DNA from 2 places in the Flavobacterium frigidimaris genome. Region 1 is predicted to be linked to the other one. Evidence: riboswitches for the same ligand, from Rfam matches in the RefSeq annotation. Region 1 holds a riboswitch; the other holds the start of a gene.
What was found. Region 1 has a riboswitch for S-adenosylmethionine ahead of B0A65_RS08305 (homocysteine S-methyltransferase family protein). Riboswitches for the same ligand answer to the same signal wherever they lie in the genome.

Region 1 (7,513 bases):
TTATTAAGAATGATTATAAACAACAACATAATGATTAAAACAGATATACTTATAATTGGAGCAGGACCAACAGGTTTATTTGCCGTTTTCGAGGCAGGACTATTGAAATTAAAATGTCATATTTTAGATGCTTTACCACAAGCAGGAGGGCAACTTTCAGAATTGTATCCAAAAAAGCCTATTTATGATATCCCTGGTTTTCCAGAAGTTTTAGCAGGAGATTTAATTGATAACTTACAAGAACAAATTAAGCAGTTTGAACCAGGTTATACATTAGGAGAAAGAGCTGAAACAATCGACAAGCAAGAAGATGGAAGTTTTATTGTAACATCAAATAAAGGGACTAAATTTCATGCGCCGGTTATCGCTATCGCAGGAGGTTTAGGAAGTTTTGAGCCCCGCAAGCCACTTATTGAAGATATCGAGTTTTATGAAGATAAAGGAGTAAAATACTTCATCAAAAATCCGGAGAAATTCAGAGATAAAAGAGTTGTAATTGCCGGAGGAGGAGATTCAGCATTAGACTGGAGTATCTTTTTGTCTAATGTAGCTTCAGAAGTAACTTTGATCCACAGAAGAAATGAATTTAGAGGAGCTCTTGATTCTGTAGAAAAAGTACAGGAATTAAAAACTGCCGGAAAAATTAAATTAATTACGCCTGCAGAAGTAATCGGAATCAACGGTGCTGAACACGTTGAATCATTAGATATCGAAGAAAACGGAGCACACCGTAAAATCGAAACCGATTTCTTCATTCCACTTTTCGGATTGACTCCAAAATTAGGACCAATCGCAGACTGGGGATTAGATATCGAGAAAAATGCGATCAAAGTAAACAATGCATTAGATTACCAGACTAATATTCCGGGAATCTTCGCCATTGGAGACGTAAACACTTACCCAGGAAAATTAAAATTGATTCTTTGTGGTTTCCACGAAGCAACTTTGATGTGTCAGGCGGCATACCAAATCATCAATCCAGGTAAAAAATATGTATTGAAATATACCACAGTTTCTGGAGTAGACGGTTTCGACGGAACACGTAAAGAAGCACCTAAGGCAGTTGTGAAAGCGATTGTTTAATTTGAGGGGCTAAGGTTCTAAGGTACTGAGGTACTAAGATTTTTTATATAGGAAAGCTCAAACTCTTTAGTTTGAGCTTTTTTTAATCCCGTAGGGATGGAATGTTTATAGAATTAATGATGCCGTATTGAAAGAGCCCCAGCGAGGCGACATATAATTATTTATAAATAACATATCGCTCCGCTGGAGCTCTGGTCAAACGTGAATTTTTTTGCTATAAACATTGTGCTCCGCTGGAGCTTTGTTAAATAATAGTAGTTGGTTTTAATTAATCCTGTAGGGATGACATGTTTATAGAATTAATGATGCCGTATTGAAAGAGCCCCAGCGGGGCGACATATAATTATTTATAAATATCATATCGCTCCGCTGGAGTTCTGGTCAAACGTGAATTTTTTTGCTATAAACATTGTGCTCCGTTGGAGCTTTGTTAAATAATAGTAGTTGGTTTTAATTAATCCTGTAGGGATGATATGTTTATAGAATTAATGATGCCGTATTGAAAGAGCCCCAGCGGGGAGACATATAATTATTTATAAATATCATATCGCTCCGCTGGAGTTCTGGTCAAACGTGAATTTTTTTGCTATAAACATTGTGTCCGCTGGAGCTTTGTTAAATAATAATAGTTGGTTTTAATTAATCCTGTAGGGATGGAATATTTATAGAATTAATTATGCCGTATTGAAAGAGCCCCAGCGAGGCGACATATAATTATTTATAAATAACATATCGCTCCGCTGGAGCTTTTGTTAAACCTATAAATTTTATCTATAAACATAATGCTCCGCTGGAGCTTTAATAAAAAAGGTACTATTTGAATTAACGAAGGTTCTAAACAATTTTATTTTAGGTATTTAACATAGCCAGTAGTTTCAACCACTGGAGTGCAACGTATAGACACAACGTATAATCAATATACATGATCACAACACAAACGAATTGTCACAATACGTTCCCCGTGGTCGAAACCGCGGGCTATATTTGAAAAACAAAAACAAAACTTAGTACCTTAGCATCTTAGCATCTCAGCACCTTTAAAAAAATCCTTAGAACCTTAGCAACTCAGTCTCTCAGAACCTTCAAAAAAAAACTTGCAAGTCGCAACGCTATTTCATACCTTTGCACCGTTCCTAAATTTATTGAAAGTTATCACGAAAGGCGGAGGGATAGACCCGATGAAACCTTAGCAACCCTTTATCATAAAGAAGGTGCTAAATTCTACTTTACACTAATTCATAGTATTAAAGATAGATAACACAAATACATAAAGTATTTCCTCAACTTTTCCTGACAACCTTACAATATTATTTTACTGAATTCACAGTTTAATGAGCGAATTATTGGCGCATTTATGCCAACATCGTTCCCGCTTTTCGTTGCAATCTTTTGTCCGCCGGGGTGGACAAAAGGATTTCCACTTCAATCGGGGCTAATTAGCCAACAATAGTGAATTTTTGGAATCAATGTGAATCAAAACGCGTATCCTAACAGGTTTTCAAAACCTGTTAGGTATGTTTTAAATAATAGAATAAAAAACTTAGCATCTTAGTGCCTCAGCACCTTAGTAGCTAAAAGACAAAAGAAATGGCAATAACTATTCAGGAAGCAATTAAAAAAAATATACTAATCCTTGACGGGGCAATGGGAACAATGCTGCAACGCTATAATTTCTCAGAAGAAGATTTCAGGGGAGAGCGTTTCAAAGATTTTCCACATCCGTTAAAAGGAAACAACGATTTACTATCCATAACACAACCACAAGCGATCCGCGATGTTCACGCAGCGTATTTTGATGCTGGCGCAGACATTGTCGAAACCAATACTTTTTCAGGAACTACGATCGGTATGGCCGACTATTTCCTGGAAGATTTGGTTTACGAATTAAACTACGAATCGGCTAAAATTGCGCGTGCAGTAGCAGATGAATTTACAGCTAAAAATCCAGACAAACCACGTTTCGTTGCCGGATCCATCGGACCGACAAACAGAACAGCAAGTATGTCGCCAGATGTAAACGATCCGGGTTACAGAGCTGTAACTTTTGATGATTTGCGAATTGCGTACAAACAACAAGTAGAAGCGTTAATGGATGGCGGATGTGATTTACTTTTAGTAGAAACAATCTTTGATACGTTAAACGCAAAAGCAGCACTTTTCGCCATTGAAGAAGTAAAAGACGAACGTAATCTTGATATTCCAATCATGGTTTCAGGAACGATTACCGATGCTTCAGGAAGAACACTTTCCGGGCAAACGGTTGAAGCTTTTCTTATTTCAGTATCCCATATTCCGTTATTAAGCGTAGGTTTCAACTGTGCTCTTGGAGCCGATTTGTTAAAACCGTATTTAAAAACATTATCACAGCATACACAATTCAATGTTTCGGCACACCCAAATGCAGGTTTGCCAAACGCGTTCGGACAATATGATGAAACACCAGAACAAACTCAGGCTTTAATCAAAGAATATTTAGACGATAATTTAATCAATATAATTGGTGGTTGTTGCGGAACAACTCCGGATCATATTCGATTGATTGCTGAGGTTGCGAAGGATTATAAGCCACGTGTGGCACCGGTATTGGCATAATGATTTTCATTTCCTGCATGGTTTTAGAAACCTTGTAGGTTTAAATTTAGTGGTTGATTTTAAAGTTTAAACTATTTAATGGAAAAAGCAGAGCATGTAGTGTATTCAGAAAATGGAGAAGTTTTTAACGCATTTTTAAACTCTAATTGGTATGATACCATGAGTCCATATTTATATTGTGTGTCTCAATTAAAAAGTATTAAAAGCAAGATTGACAATAACGAAAAATTTAAAATAGAAAGTAATGGTAAAATATATCATATCACGACCAATTTAGAATTTAGGAACTGGATAGAAAAAGTGTTTTACGGAGGGTTTGAAAAACATGTTTTTATTGATTAAAAATTAATAACAAACTTTTAAGGTTTTGAAAACATTAAAGGAAACATAGAGTGAAAATCTCTTTAAAAAAGTTCCGGAGGAACGAAATTTTGGTAGCAACGGAATTTATACCGTTGAAATGATAAGCGATCCAAATAATAGCTCCGTAGGAGCCCATTTGCTAGCGCGAGCTTCCAGCTCGTGCCCACAAAGAAAATTATTATTAGAGTTTAAAATTTATAGTTGGAATGTGCACGAGCGGGACGCTCGCGCCAGCAAAAGAAAAATATAATTAAAATTTCGGAAAATCATAAATCATCTTATGAAACCGATACTGCGTGAGGGATAGAAGTGAAAAGCCCGCAGACCAATGCAGTGATAACGAAATTGGTCGAGGACTTGTAACGGATAGCCCGGTTCGCCTTTTTCGGCGAACACGCCCAAAATATTTAAGAATTAAAGCTTTTAAACCTATCGATTCTGATAGGGTTTAGAATAAAAAATAAACATACCTGCAAGGTTTCGAAAACCTTGCAGGAAAAACAAAGAAAAAAAACTCAGAACCTTAGAATCTCAGGATCTTAGTAACTTAAAAAGAAATGGCAGAAAAAAGAAGAGACCTTGTATTAGCAGGATTAGAACCATTGATTATTACGCCCGAAAGTGTTTTTGTAAACGTTGGGGAACGTACGAATGTAACAGGTTCGCGAAAATTCCTTCGCTTGATCAAGGAAGAGAAATATGACGAGGCGCTTGATATTGCAAGACAACAAGTAGAAGGTGGAGCACAAATCATCGATATTAATATGGATGAAGGAATGCTTGATGGGGTTCAGGCAATGACAAAATTCCTGAATTTAATTGCATCAGAACCGGATATTTCGAGAGTGCCGATTATGATCGACAGCTCGAAATGGGAAATCATCGAAGCGGGTCTTAAAGTAGTACAGGGAAAAAGTGTTGTCAACTCGATTTCACTGAAAGAAGGGGAAGAAGCCTTTATTCATCACGCCAAATTAATCAAACGATACGGAGCTGCGGCTATTATTATGGCTTTTGACGAAGTAGGTCAGGCGGATAATTTTGACCGAAGAGTCGAAATCTGTCAGCGTTCGTATGATATTTTGGTTAACAAAGTTGGTTTTCCTCCGCAAGATATCATTTTCGATTTAAATATTTTCCCCGTTGCAACCGGAATGGAAGAACATCGCTTAAATGCTTTGGACTTTTTTAGAGGGACAAAATGGGTTAGAGATAATTTGCCTCACGCACATATTAGTGGTGGAGTAAGTAACGTTTCATTTTCTTTTAGAGGAAACGATCATGTTCGTGAAGCGATGCACTCGGTGTTTTTATACCACGCGATCAAGAACGGGATGACGATGGGAATCGTGAATCCGGAAATGCTTTCGATTTACGATGATATTCCAAAAGATTTATTAGAGCACGTTGAAGACGTAATTTTAAATAGACGCGACGATGCAACAGAACGACTTTTGGATTTTGCTGAAAACGTAAAAGGCGAAGTAAAATCAGATGAAAAAGCGATTCAGGAATGGCGTTTAGGAACGGTTCAGGAGAGAATTACGCATTCATTAGTAAAAGGAGTTGATGCTTTTATTGAAGAAGATGTTGAAGAAGCGCGTTTAGCGGCTGTAAAACCTATTGAAGTTATCGAAATCAATTTGATGACGGGAATGAATGTGGTTGGAGATTTATTTGGAAGCGGAAAAATGTTCCTGCCTCAGGTTGTAAAATCGGCACGTGTAATGAAAAAAGCCGTTGCTTATTTATTGCCTTATATTGAAGCCAGCAAACAAGCCGGAGACAAACAAGGAAACGGGAAAATCCTGATGGCGACTGTAAAAGGTGATGTTCACGATATTGGTAAAAATATTGTTTCGGTGGTTTTGGCTTGTAATAACTACGAGATTGTAGATCTTGGCGTTATGGTGCCTCCGGAAAAAATTATTGCGGCTGCGATTGAACATAATGTTGATATTATTGGACTAAGCGGACTGATCACGCCTTCGCTTGATGAAATGGTTTATCTGGCCAAAGAATTAGACAAACAAGGAATTAAAATTCCGATTATGATTGGAGGTGCAACAACTTCGCGTGCGCATACCGCCGTGAAAATTGCGCCACAATATAGAGAAACTGTAATTCACGTAAACGATGCTTCGCGCGCCGTGACAGTGGCAGGAAATCTATTGGATCATAACCGTAAAATATATGCAAGCGATATTCGTGCAGAATACGATTCGTTTAGAGAAACGTTTTTAAATCGTTCGAGAGATAAAAACTTCTTAAGTATTGAAGATGCCCGTAAAAATAAAATGCAATTAGACTGGAGCGAATACACTCCAACAAAACCAAAATTTATTGGAAAACAAACCGTTGAGGTTGATCTGGATGTTCTGGTTCCGTATATCGACTGGACGCCATTTTTTCAGACGTGGGAATTGCACGGAAAATATCCTGCAATTTTAACGGATGAGGTTGTGGGTAAAGAAGCAACTTCTCTTTTTGCAGATGCTCAGGCGATGCTTAAAGTAATTTTGGCTGAGAAAAAACTACAAGCAAAAGGTATTTACGGCATTTTTCCTGCGAATCAGGTTGATGATGACGATATCGAATTGCGTGATGAAAACGGAAAAGTTTTAGAGAAATTCTTAACGCTTCGTCAGCAATCACAAAAAACAAAAGGCGCTCCGAATATCGCATTGTCTGATTTTATTCTTCCAAAAGAAAGCGGAATAGAAGATTATATGGGAGCTTTTTGTGTGACAACCGGTTTTGGTGTAGACGAATGGGCGGCTGAATTTGAGAAGGATTTGGATGATTATAATTCGATTATGGTTAAGGCATTGGCCGATCGTTTTGCTGAGGCTTTCGCCGAATATCTTCACGAAAGAGTACGTAAAGATTTCTGGGGTTATGATAGAGAAGAATCTTTAACAAACGAAGAATTGATTAAAGAAACTTATAAGGGAATTCGTCCGGCGCCAGGATATCCGGCTTGTCCTGATCACCTGGAGAAACCAACGATTTGGAAACTTTTAAATGTAGCCGAAGAAATTGGAGTAACGTTGACAGAAAGCATGGCGATGTGGCCAGCTTCTTCTGTTTCGGGATATTATTTCGGAAATCCAAAAAGCAGGTATTTCGGACTCGGAAAAATAAAAGAAGATCAGGTAGTAGATTACGCCAAACGACGCAGCGTCTCCACTGAATACGCATCAAAATGGTTAAACCCTAATATAGCAGATTAAATTAGTCGAAAGTCATAAAGTCCGAAAGGAAAGACTTTAGACTTTAGACTTTACAACTTTAAGACTTAATAATGAAAGTAACAGAACATATAGAAAACGCCAAAGGAAATACCTTATTCTCATTTGAACTTATTCCGCCTCAAAAAGGGAAAAGCATTCAGGAATTATACGATAATATTGATCCGTTAATGGAGTTTAAACCGCCGTTTATTGATGTAACGACTTCTCGCGAAGAGTATATT
Region 2 (7,513 bases), on a different contig from region 1:
GCTTTTTAAATGATAAAAGAATGGCTATTCCTTTGATGCTAAAAAATACAGAAGAAATAAATAAAAATGTATTGCCTCAGTTTTTAGCTTTCCTTTTAGGGGATTATAATAAGGTCTTTTCATCTGAAACTGAAAACCATTTTGTGAAAAAATATAATGATTCGACAGGTTTTTTTGATTTGAAAAGAACACATCAAATAAATATCATAGATGTTTCTCAATTGCCTTTTGAAGTTTTAGAAACTATAACAGCACTATTAGGCCGAATTATTCTAGAATTTGTTTCCTATTTTGTTCCAAGTGATAGGGGTAAATTTCCGATAGTAATCATATTAGAAGAAGCTCAAAACTATATTGCTGAAAACAAATATTCTGTTGCAAAAACAATATTTGAAAGAATCGCACGTGAAGGTAGAAAGTATGGTATTTCATTAATCGTAAGTAGTCAAAGACCTTCAGAATTATCAAAAACAGTTTTATCACAATGTAATTCATTTATCATTCATCGCTTACAAAATCCAGAAGATCAAAAATATATAAGAGGACTCGTTTCTAGTGCTAATGCAGATATTTTAGAACAACTACCCGTTATTCCACAACAACATGCAATTATCACAGGTGATTGTGTTCGAGCTCCAATTCAAGTTAGAATTGATGATGTTCATCCAACACCCAACAGTCATAATCCAAAATATATTGAAAGTTGGTTGGCTTCGAGTACAATACCATATGAGGCAACAGTTAATAAATGGATAGGAAATTCACAATCAGCGGAATAATATTTTTTTTAAAATAAAAATAATAAATCTACTTAACAGCGCAGAAATGTATCTGAAATTGAACTGATCTACAAAACAAAAGTAAAAAACTCCGAAAGACTACAAATCTAATCTTCAAAAAATGCATACAAACTAGCTCTTTCATCTGGGACATTAGAATAGAAATTCTAGGACAGTTTAACCCCCGAATTTAATACGGAATGATATTTATTTTCTTTAAATCATCCACAAAATGGTTCGGAAATTGTCCCGTTAGGGCTACTAAAACAAAAGCTTCAGAGAAATCTGAAGTTTTTTTGTTTTTTAATTTCATTGAAAGTCTAATTTGTTACGTTCACGAACTTGATACTCGCGTTAGCGGGAAATTTAGTAAAATGGGGAATTACACATAGACAAAAAATTATTGAATCTCTTAAATAATAAATTCATAACCTTTCAGGTTTAACCCTATTTAAACATTTAATCCAACTTAAACCATTCATTTACTTCTTCGGCTATAGTTTCTTTAATTTCAGCATTTTCAAATTCATTTGTTATTGAATTATATTCGTAATCTTTCTGCCATTTTTTATAATGTAAAGACACTTGTTCAATTGCATCGCAAACAAAATTCAGTTCATTATTAGTCATAATCGGATGCAGTGATAAACGTACCCAGCCCGGTTTATTTATTTGATTTTTCTCTAAAAGTTCGTTTGTAATTATTGCTGATTTCTTTTCGTTTATATTAAATAAATAATGCGCATAAGTACTTGCACATGACTAGCCGCCGCGAACCTGAATCCCGAAACGGTCATTTAAAAGCCTTACGATTAAATTATAGTGAATATCTTCAATTACAAAAGAAACACAGCCGATTCTTTCCGTTTTTAAATCTCCTAAAATTGACAAACCTTTTACTTTTTGAAGTCTTGAAAAACAAAGAGCAAGCAGTTCTTTTTCTCTGTTTTTGATGTTTGAAACTCCCATCTTGTCTTTTAATTCTAAAGCTAAAGCAGCTCTTATTACTTGTAGAAAGCCTGGTGTTCCGCCATCTTCTCTAACTTCTATGACCTCGCTATAACAATATCTGCCTAACGGATTTGTCCATCTTACATTTCCACCGCCCGGATTATCGGGAAAATCTGCTTTGTATAATTTTTCATTAAAAACCAAAACGCCGCAAGTTCCCGGGCCGCCTAAGAATTTGTGAGGAGAAAAGAAAATGGCATCTAATTGCTGTTCCGAATCTTTTGGGTGCATATCGATTTTGACATACGGTGCCGAAGCTGCAAAATCAACAAAACAAAGTCCGCCGTTTTGATGCATGATTTTGGCCAATTCATGATAAGGCGTAATAATTCCTGTAACATTTGAACAAGCTGTAAATGAGCCTATCTTTAAGCTTCTGTCAGCATATTTTTTAATTTCTTCGGAAAGAATATTGGGATCCACTAAATTATTTTCATCTGGTGGTAAAATCACAACATCAGCATTTGTTTCATACCACGAAACCTGATTGGAATGATGCTCCATATGTGTAATAAAAACAACTGGTGTATCGTTTTCATCATCTTTTCGTAAACGCATAATGCGATGTAATTTTGACAAAGCAGCCGTCATTCCGGTTCCGGTTGTTACTAAAACATCAGAATCATTTGCGTTTACTGACTTTTTAATTATATCTCTCGCATATTGATAAGCATAAGTTGAAGTCTTTCCTGTCTGACTAGAAAGTGAATGCGTATTGGCAATCATTGGTCCAATTTTATTGAGCATAATATCTTCAATTGGTGCGTATAATCTTCCGCTGGCAACCCAATCTGCATAAAGCAGGTTTTGCTTTCCATAAACCGATTTAAAGCGGTGATCTACTCCTACTGTATTTTCTCTAAATTTAGAGAAGTAACACTCCAATTCTATTGGTTTTGTTGTCTCAATAGCATTCATTTCCTTTATCATTTTAATAACTAAATTTATTGTTGTTTTAATTTTTCGAAGAATTAAAAAGTTTAGAGCAGCTGATTATTCTCATACTATTAATTTGCCTGCCCTAATAGCGATTTAAGTGTAGTTTGCAATTCTTCTCCGTGAAGATTTTTCGCTACGATTATTCCTTTTGAATCGACTAAATAATTCCCCGGAATGGCTCTTACTCCATATAATTTGGCAATGGCGCTGTTCCAGAAAAGTAAATCAGAAACATGTAACCAAGTCAAATTATCATCCTGAATTCCTTTAATCCAATTTTCTTTCTTTTTATCCAAAGAAACGCCTATGATGTTAAAACCTTTGTCGTGATACTCTTTATAAGCCGCAACGATATTTGGATTTTCTCTTCGGCAAGGTCCGCACCAAGAAGCCCAAAAATCAACTAGAGTATAACCTTTTAAATTTTCAGAAAGACGTACTGGTTTACCCTGCGGATCATTAGCTGTGAAATCAGGGGCTTTTTTACCAACCGCTAATCCGTCCAAAACAGTAACCAGCTCTTTTAGTTCTTTTACGTAAGTGGTGCTTTGCAGATTTTTATCGAGCAATGCAATGTTTTGAGTTATTTGTTCCGGCGTTAATCTATACGACCAGTTTCTGTACAATACATAAGCCGAAACTATAGATTTAGGGTTTTCAGTAATGAATTTACTGATTTCTACATCTTTTGATTTTTTATAGGCTTCGAATAAATTCTGAGATTCAGAGCCTTCAACTATAGAACTTGTATAATATTTCTTTGGACTTAATTTTACTGTAATTGACGTTTTTTCAAGGAAAATATACAATGGAGACTCTTCTGTGTTTACACTTAATCCGTATAATTCGGGTGTTTTAACTTTAGTTTTAAAACTAAAATTTCCATCTTTTACTTTTACCGAATCGATTGTCGTAAACATTTTATTGTGGAATTTTTGCAAATACACATATTGCGCAACTGTATCTGTAACAGTTCCTTTTAACTGTAAATTACTTTCTTGCGCCTGAGTTTGTGAAACTCCAAGAAATAAAGCAAAACCTAATAGTATTTTTTTCATTTTATTTTGATTTTAAGTTGATCATGTGATTTTTTATTTTAGTTTAATATTGGGCAAAAGAATTCCTTTAGGCCATTGAAAAAGGCTTTCGGTAGATGGTATTTAAAAAGAAATGAGAGAGAGAATTAATGCTTTCGCATTCGGAAACCTGCAAGACTATATTCTTCGAAGATTGAATTCAAAAGTTCGTTACTGTCGTGTAAAAAATGCAGTTTGGTTTTCATTTTAAAAAATAAATAATTTCAACAATGATGACCTTATTCAGATTTAAGCAAATCTTTCTTATCTGTCCGCTACAGCGGAAGGATTTAGCACCTTATTCGGTAACAGGTTGCTAAGACGTCAATGGGCCTACTCCCTCAGTCTTTCTGGATAAGTATCATTCAGAATTTTTCTGTGAAACAAATATATACATAAATTCTATAGAACTAATATAGTTTAAAGTTTTTTTTGGATTTTATATTTCAAAAATTTAAATTAAAAAAACAGGACAGCAGAATTTTTGGAGTTCATACCTTAAAGTGGACATAGAAAACAAAATCTTTGGCGTTAAAACAAGAAAACGCATAAACAAAAAAAATACTTTAAAATATTTTGCTAATTACATTTACAGAAATTAACTGTACAGTATTGAGTAGAATAAAATGTATTTGAGGTACAAGTAAGATACAATTTAAAGAATTACTATTAGAAACATAATCAAAACAATTTTATAACACAGGCCTAAAATTTTAGTATTTAAAAGTTTTGTGGCATAATCATGGCGCAATGTAATTTATAAAACTAAAATTCCAGCAAAACAAAGGTTTGACAAGCTTAGGTTCGAAACTTTTAGAAAAACATTAATTTCTTCATTGGGTTTAAAACATGGGTTCGGAATGATACTGCTCTATAAAAAATTAGTACTCTGTTTTTGTGCAAAATTGAGGAATACCGAAAACTATTCCCATTTATAACTAATACTATATATATTGGCTCTTATCCTTAAAAAGGATTCTAACAGCTACAATAATTATCAATGGTACAGCAATACCCAATATCAAAAGGCCAAAATACTGATAATAGTCCTTGATGTAGTCATTTTGGTCTGCTAAAAAAATAAATGAAGTTTTCATTTCATTTTGTGTAATCAAATAGGAATTTGAAAAATTGTTTCCCCAATGCAGGCCTATGGGCAGTAATATGCTTCCAGATCGATTAAGTGCATTGGAAAAGATGAGTATTGCAAAAAAATAATTTGATAATTGAAAAGGGAAATTCCACATATTACCCGAGATATCATGCATACTCATGAAAACAATAGATGTTAATAAGACTGCAAAGATACTCCCGCCAATTTGTTTAGCTTTATAAAACCCGTAACCCATGATGTAAAACTGCTGTACAATCACAGTAGGAAGCACAGTTACCAATGCAATCGATAAAGCTTTTATATTTGGAGAATAGTGTATTTGAAAGTTTCCACCTTTAATAATAACCTGAATGCAGAGGTTAAAAAAAACAAAACAAATTCCTAAAAGAAAACCCATCAGAATTTTATTCACCGGCTTATGGCTTTTATCTATTCCAAGATAATTGAGGGATAAACCTTCCGATTTGAACATCATCCAATTTGCAAGAATAACTAATATACATCCTAAAGGTAAAAATGAAAACAATTGGCTGTCTACTAAACCACTTAGAAAAAGTGACAAAGCGATTAAGCATGCAAAAATCAGGAGCTGTTTTAGTTTTGGTAATCTTGCTTTCATAATTATAGCTTTTTTTCTTCAAAACTATTAATTTTAACCTCGATTTATCAGTTACAATTAAAATGTCATCTCAAATGTCGTCAAATGCCGTTAAAGAATTTATAGATTTTGCAGCTTATAATAAGCAGGATATTGCTGGGATGGTAAAGCGTGAAAGATTAAAAAGAAAATTGACACAAAAGGAACTCGCTGAACTCTCAGGTATAACTATTCGTGCCGTTCAGCGAATAGAAAACGCAATCGTTATGCCGAGAAGATATACATTGAATGCTTTATTTGAACATATTGATGTCCCGTTAGAATTTATAAAAAAGAAAGCACTTTCTTCTGACGAAAAAGAAGCAGTTGTAAAACCTTCAAGAATTTCAAAATTGATCTTAACTTTTGGCATTCCTGTTTTACTTGTAATTGGCTGCTATGCCTATATCCTTCAATCACCTACATTTCCCGAAAATGCATTTGAAATGTGCGTATTGATTTTCTGTATGAGTTTTATTTATTTCATACTATTACTAAAAATTTGGAAATAAAAATTCATATGAAATACATTATGCTATTGCACCTAAAAAGAACTATAATTGAGGACTGACAGTCTAATATCATTACAATAATATAGAAGTTATTAGTATAATACGTTATCTTTACTAATAATTAATTTTTTTAGAGTGACCCTATAGGTGACCTTGTTCTTAAATAGTCTGTGAAAGCCCATCATTATTGGGATTAAAGTAAGGTTTGCGGAGCCTCTTTCTCCGCTGAAGGCTAAAAAAGAGACTTTTCAAAGTTTTCAAAAAAGGCCAAAAAGAGCGGTAAACCCTGCAAATCAAACGATTTGCAGGGTTTTTTCTTTTATACCGCTTTTCAATATTTATAAAATCGAACAAAAACTTTGTGGCGCATTCGTGGCGCATTTTCAAAGTTCAAAGTTGCGCCACAAAATTTCATCTTAAGTCCCGATATCAACTAAACCATCACTACTTGAAGTAACCTTTCCTTTAAGTACAGTCTGACAATCTGTGCGGGCTTCTCCAGCAAAAATATTAATACTCAAAAATAAAAACAACAATAGCATCTTGCCTTGCATTGTCATAAATATGTTATTAATTCTCATAAATATAATATTTAATGGTTAAGAAAATCATGTGATAAAACAGCAGGAAAATATTTAATTTTCTCTTTATTAATTGTTTTTGCGTTTGTCATATTTAAATTGGTTTTTTGGTTACTTAGTTAATTTATTCTGCACAGCATACAACAAATAGAAATGGTATATAATGAATAGCCTTTCCAATAATTGATTGTATTGATGAATACAAATGAAGGTTAATTTTTCAGCTCCACTAATAGAATATTTTACTATTTAAATGGACTATATTCTTATTTATGATTTAACATCAAAAAATTGTTGCTATTTTTATATATAATAAAAAAATACCCTTAATTATCCTATAAATCAGAAATTATGTTTTACGAAAGTATTCTGAATTCGGCACCAACATTCTGATAAAAACTGATGCTACCATTTCCAATTCTATAATTAATTTCAATTTTACAAATAAAAAAACTGGCTGCAGATTCTAATTTCCACAGCCAGTTAAAAACTAATTAATAAAACTCAGGTAACATTTTTTTAGTAAGTAAAAGTTTTTATATAATCTAATACCTTTTCAAATTCGTGTCATATTAGAAAATAAAAATTATATCAATATTAATAGCCAGGATTCTGCCATTGTGCTTTTTGTGAATCTGACAAATTTGAACCATCATCATTTAGCAATCCATCAATAAATGATTGTGGAATTGGACGGAGTTCATGTTTATGCGCTGTTATATTGGTTGCTTCGGCATTGAACGCTTTTGCACGTTTGATTAATGTTCCAGTACGAGAAAGTGTTTCCCAACGTTGCCATTCACCTAGTAATTCACGTGTATATTCATTAAGAATAAAATTTAACGCACGATCATATTCACTTGC

Region 2: it holds a riboswitch for S-adenosylmethionine, as region 1 does, so the genes downstream of both, B0A65_RS18155 (TlpA disulfide reductase family protein) here and B0A65_RS08305 (homocysteine S-methyltransferase family protein) in region 1, are expected to answer to the same signal.

The regions. Positions count from the first base shown of each region.
Region 1 is NZ_MUGV01000015.1:169,361-176,873, forward strand. Features, by position in the region: gene B0A65_RS08300 (NAD(P)/FAD-dependent oxidoreductase) at 31-1,083, shown strand; SAM riboswitch class I at 2,230-2,344, shown strand; gene B0A65_RS08305 (homocysteine S-methyltransferase family protein) at 2,671-3,675, shown strand; gene B0A65_RS08310 (hypothetical protein) at 3,754-4,017, shown strand; gene metH (methionine synthase) at 4,596-7,271, shown strand; gene metF (methylenetetrahydrofolate reductase [NAD(P)H]) at 7,343-7,513, shown strand, end outside.
Region 2 is NZ_MUGV01000034.1:27,247-34,759, forward strand. Features, by position in the region: gene B0A65_RS18145 (ATP-binding protein) at 1-779, shown strand, start outside; gene B0A65_RS23625 (hypothetical protein) at 970-1,092, opposite strand; partial or broken gene B0A65_RS18150 (aminotransferase class V-fold PLP-dependent enzyme) at 1,239-2,720, opposite strand; gene B0A65_RS18155 (TlpA disulfide reductase family protein) at 2,798-3,787, opposite strand; SAM riboswitch class I at 4,067-4,166, opposite strand; gene B0A65_RS18160 (CPBP family intramembrane glutamic endopeptidase) at 4,750-5,538, opposite strand; gene B0A65_RS18165 (helix-turn-helix domain-containing protein) at 5,613-6,068, shown strand; gene B0A65_RS23325 (hypothetical protein) at 6,485-6,628, opposite strand; gene B0A65_RS18170 (RagB/SusD family nutrient uptake outer membrane protein) at 7,247-7,513, opposite strand, start outside.